One region of the Nocardioides sp. YJ-D4 genome, then DNA from elsewhere that is predicted to be linked to it. Evidence: riboswitches for the same ligand, from Rfam matches in the RefSeq annotation. Region 1 holds a riboswitch; the other holds the start of a gene.
What was found. A riboswitch is a leader RNA that binds a small molecule or an ion and turns the genes downstream of it on or off. The one in region 1 is predicted to bind glycine.

Region 1 (2,194 bases):
AAACGGCGCGCCGCGGTGACGACGTCTGCCGCCCGGCCGGGGACGGTGACACCCAGCGTGTCGAAGAACGTCTCCGAGACCAGCGGGAGCCCGGCCGACTTGAGCGCGGCGGCCAGGACGGCGGCGTAGCGGTGGGTCCGGGTCGCGATCGTCCGCAGCCCGTCGGGGCCGTGGTAGACGGCGTACATCGAAGCGCCGACGGCCAGCAGCACCTGCGCGGTGCAGATGTTGGAGGTCGCCTTCTCGCGGCGGATGTGCTGCTCGCGGGTCTGCAGAGCGAGACGGTACGCGGGCCGCCCCTCGGCATCGACGGAGACGCCGACGAGACGACCCGGCAGGTGCCGCTCGATCCCCTCGTGGACGGCCATGTAGCCGGCGTGCGGGCCGCCGTAGAAGAGCGGGATGCCGAAGCGCTGGGTGGAGCCGACGACGACGTCGGCGCCGAGGGTGCCGGGCGCCTCCAGGACGGTGAGCGCGAGCAGGTCGGCGGCGACGACGGCGAGCGCACCCCGCTCGTGGGCGGCGTCGATGATCGGCTTGAGGTCGGGGACGCGACCGGAGGCGCCGGGGTACTGCACCAGCACGCCGATCACGTCGCCCTCGGGCAGACCCTCCGAGAGGTCAGCCACGACGACCTCGAGGCCCATCGCCTCGGCACGCACCTTCACGACCTCGATCGACTGCGGCAGGGCGTCGGCGTCGATGACGAACGGACCGGAGCCCTTGCGGTTGGCCCGGTGGACCAGCGCCAGCGCCTCGGCGGCCGCGGTGCCCTCGTCCAGGAGCGAGGAGTTGGCCACCGGGAGGCCGGTCAGGTCGCCGACCATGGTCTGGAAGTTGATGAGCGCCTCGAGGCGGCCCTGGGAGATCTCGGGCTGGTAGGGCGTGTAGGCGGTGTACCAGCTGGGGTCCTCGAGCACGTTGCGACGGATCACCGGCGGCGTCACGGTGGCGTGGTAGCCGAGCCCGATCATCGCCTCGCCGGGCTTGTTGGAGGCTGCGATCTCCCGCGCCAGCGACGCGACCTGCGCCTCGCTCAGCGCGGCCGGCAGGTCCAGCGACTCGACCGAGCGGATCCCGGCCGGGACGGCGGCGTCCATCATCGCTGCTACCGAGTCGTACCCGAGCCGCGCGAGCATGGTCGCCTCGTCGGCGGCCGAGAGTCCGACGTGGCGCGCCACGAACGGGGAGGCGGCGTCGAGCTCGGACAGAGTGGGCGTGTCGGACACAGTGGCTCCTGAGGGCATCTAAGACAACTCGTACGCCCTCCCCCTCTGTCACCGCACCTGCGCCGCTTCAGAGTTGCCTGGTCCGCACAGTCGTGGATGCCTGAGAGTTTCCGGGGAGGAATTGCCCCTTCGGCGCCCCTTCGAGAGGAGCTCTCCCGTGCGGGATGGTCAGCAGCTCCAGCATAAACGACTAGACCCCGAGGCCCCGCCTCTGCGGGGACCTCGGGGTCTAGTGTTACGTGACGTTTACTAGCCTGCGTTGCGCGCCGCGCGGCGGGCGGAGAGCTCATCGGACATCGAGGCGACCTGCTCGCCGTCGTCGGTCGTACGCTCGCTGGGGAGCTCGGAGAGCGTGCCCTCGATCTCGCGCCAGACGCCACCGATGGCGATGCCGAAGACGCCCTGCCCGCCCTGGAGCAGATCGATGACCTCGTCGTTGCTGGTGCACTCGTAGACCGAGGCGCCGTCGCTCATCAGGGTGACGCGGGTCAGGTCGTCGGTGCCCCGCTCACGCAGGTGCTGCACGGCAGCGCGGATCTGCTGCAGCGAGATGCCGGCGTCGAGGAGCCGCTTGATGACCTTGAGGATCAGGATGTCGCGGAAGGAGTAGAGCCGCTGGGTGCCGGAGCCGGTGGCCCCACGCACGCTCGGCTCGACGAGACCGGTGCGCGCCCAGTAGTCGAGCTGGCGGTAGCTGATCCCCGCAGCGTTGCAGGCCGTCGGCCCGCGGTAACCGGTGTCGCTCGGCAGGGGCGAGACATCGTCGGTGAAGAGAAGGCCCTGCTCGTCAGCCTGCTCCGCCGCGCGTTGCGCGTCGTCGGCGCCGTGCCCGGGCTTCTGCTCGTGGTCGAACACGATGTCCTCCATCGTCTACTCCGTTGTGCGTAACTCCACTCGGGGAATGAACGGCTGCGGCGGGGGGACCACATCGTTGGAGTTACAACAGAGACAACTACAAGGTAAGC
Region 2 (2,194 bases), 1.2 Mb from region 1:
GCGACGGGGAGCCGCTGGTGACCACGCCGATCTCGTCGCCGGTGGCCGGGTCCACGACGGCGTAGCCCGCCCGCGGAGAGCGGCGACCGGCAGCCACCAGGCCGACGAGCACGCTGCGCGGGCCCTCGTCGCGGCGTACGGCCAGGGCGGCGTCGCCGACGAAGCCGTCGGGCTTGTCGAAGACGACGACCCGGCCGAGACCGGCCTCGAAGGGGGTCGTCTCGCGGTTCAGCTCGTGCCCGTAGAGCGGCATGCCGGCCTCGAGCCGGAGAGTGTCGCGGCAGGCGAGCCCGGCGGGCTGCAGGCCGTGCGGCGTACCTGCCTCGGTGAGCGCCTCCCAGACGGCAGCGGCCGACGAGGGCGCGCAGTAGATCTCGAAGCCGTCCTCACCGGTGTAGCCGGTGCGGGCGAGCAGGGCCTCGACCCCGGCGACCGTGCCGGCGTCGATGGCGTAGTACTTCAGGGAGGAGACGTCCAGGTCGGTCACAGCGGCCAGGATCGCCGCCGAGGCGGGGCCCTGGACCGCGATCAGCGCCCACTCCGCGGAGGCGTCGTGGACCGCGGCACCGAACCCCTGGGAACGCTCGACCAGCGCCGGAGCGACGACACCGACGTTGCTCGCGTTGGCGACGACCAGGTAGCGCTCCTGCTCGAGCCGGTAGACGACCAGGTCGTCAATGATGCCGCCGTCCTCGGCGCAGATCATCGAGTAGCGGGCGCGGCCGATGCCGATCGCCGAGGGCCTGCCGACCAGGGCGTGGTCGAGGGCGCGTCCGGCCTCGGGGCCGGTCACCTCGATCTCGCCCATGTGGGACAGGTCGAAGAGGCCCGCGGTGGTGCGTACGGCATGGTGCTCGGCGGTCTCCGAGCCGTAGCGGACCGGCATGCTCCAGCCGGCGAAGTCGGTGAACGAGGCGCCGAGCGCCTGGTGGATCGCGTGCAGAGGGGTAGGGACGGGTGAGGTCATGTGTGCGGGAGGCTCCCTGGTGGTGGGTGCCGACAGCGGCACCCGTGGACGGGTGACCTCCCCGCTCTGTCATCGCTACCTGAGAGCTTCACCGCCCGAAGGGCGATTTGCACCGTGGGTGCAGGATCCAGCGGATCCTGTCTTTCCAGAGGTCGCCTCACCACAGCGGTCATGGGGCCTGAGAGATTCTGGGGAGGTTTGCTCCTTCGGCGCCTCACCCCGGATGGGCAAGGACTCTCCCGCTGCGGTTCAAGTGGCGGATGTGAAGTTGTGCGGCAAACCTAGGTGTGGCCATCTCAGCCGTCAAGATGACGACCTACGATGGCCCGATGCCACTGACCAGCACCAGCAGCCGGGTTCCCGTGGTCATCCTCACCGGCCATCTCGGATCGGGTAAGACGACGCTGCTCAACCATCTGCTGCGCCAGCCCGGCGCTCGGGTGGGCGTGGTCGTCAACGACTTCGGCGACATCAACATCGACGCCGGGCTGGTCACCGGCCAGATCGACGAGCCGGCCTCGATCGCCGGCGGCTGCCTGTGCTGCCTGCCCGACGCCGGCGGCCTCGACGACGCCCTCGAGAAGCTGACCCACCCGCGGCTCGCGCTCGACGTCGTCATCGTCGAGGCCAGCGGGATCGCCGAGCCCGGCACGCTGGCCAAGCTGGTCCGGTTCAGCGGTGTCGAGCGGGTACGCCGCGGTGGGCTCATCGAGGTCGTCGACGCCTCGGCGTACTTCGACACCCTCGACGACGGCCGGGGCCCGGCGCCGGTCCGGTTCGCGGCCGCCTCGCTGGTCGTGATCAACAAGACCGACCTGGTTCCGGCTGCCGAGCGGGACGAGGTCCTGGCGCGCATCGAGCGACGCGTGCGCGAGCACAACCCCGAGGTCCACATCGCGTACGCCGTGGGTGGCCGCATCGACCCGCGACTCGTCTACGACGCCGCCGTGCCCGAGGACCCGCCCGACGAGCTGCCGATCGCCGCGCTGCTGCGCGAGGCGGCCGCTTCCCACGAGGCACATCAGCATGCCCGGGCGGTCACCGTGACGACGCCGGGCACCATCGAGCCGGGTCGACTGGTCGACCTGCTCGAGGAGCCACCGGCGACGGCGTACCGGGTCAAGGGGACCGTCGCCGTCGCGACCGGCCAGGGGCCGCGCAGCTACCACGTGAACCTGGTCGGACGCAGCGCCCACGTCGCCGCAGCCAGGCGGACACAGGACGCGA

Region 2: it holds a riboswitch for glycine, as region 1 does, so the genes downstream of both, gcvT (glycine cleavage system aminomethyltransferase GcvT) here and gcvP (aminomethyl-transferring glycine dehydrogenase) in region 1, are expected to answer to the same signal.

The regions. Positions count from the first base shown of each region.
Region 1 covers NZ_CM132932.1:239,275-241,468, forward strand. The annotation lists gene gcvP (aminomethyl-transferring glycine dehydrogenase) at 1-1,247, opposite strand, end outside; glycine riboswitch at 1,307-1,397, opposite strand; gene ACW14X_RS01240 (MerR family transcriptional regulator) at 1,479-2,096, opposite strand.
Region 2 covers NZ_CM132932.1:5,118,218-5,120,411, reverse strand. The annotation lists gene gcvT (glycine cleavage system aminomethyltransferase GcvT) at 1-967, opposite strand, end outside; glycine riboswitch at 1,024-1,122, opposite strand; glycine riboswitch at 1,124-1,219, opposite strand; gene ACW14X_RS24445 (CobW family GTP-binding protein) at 1,297-2,194, shown strand, end outside.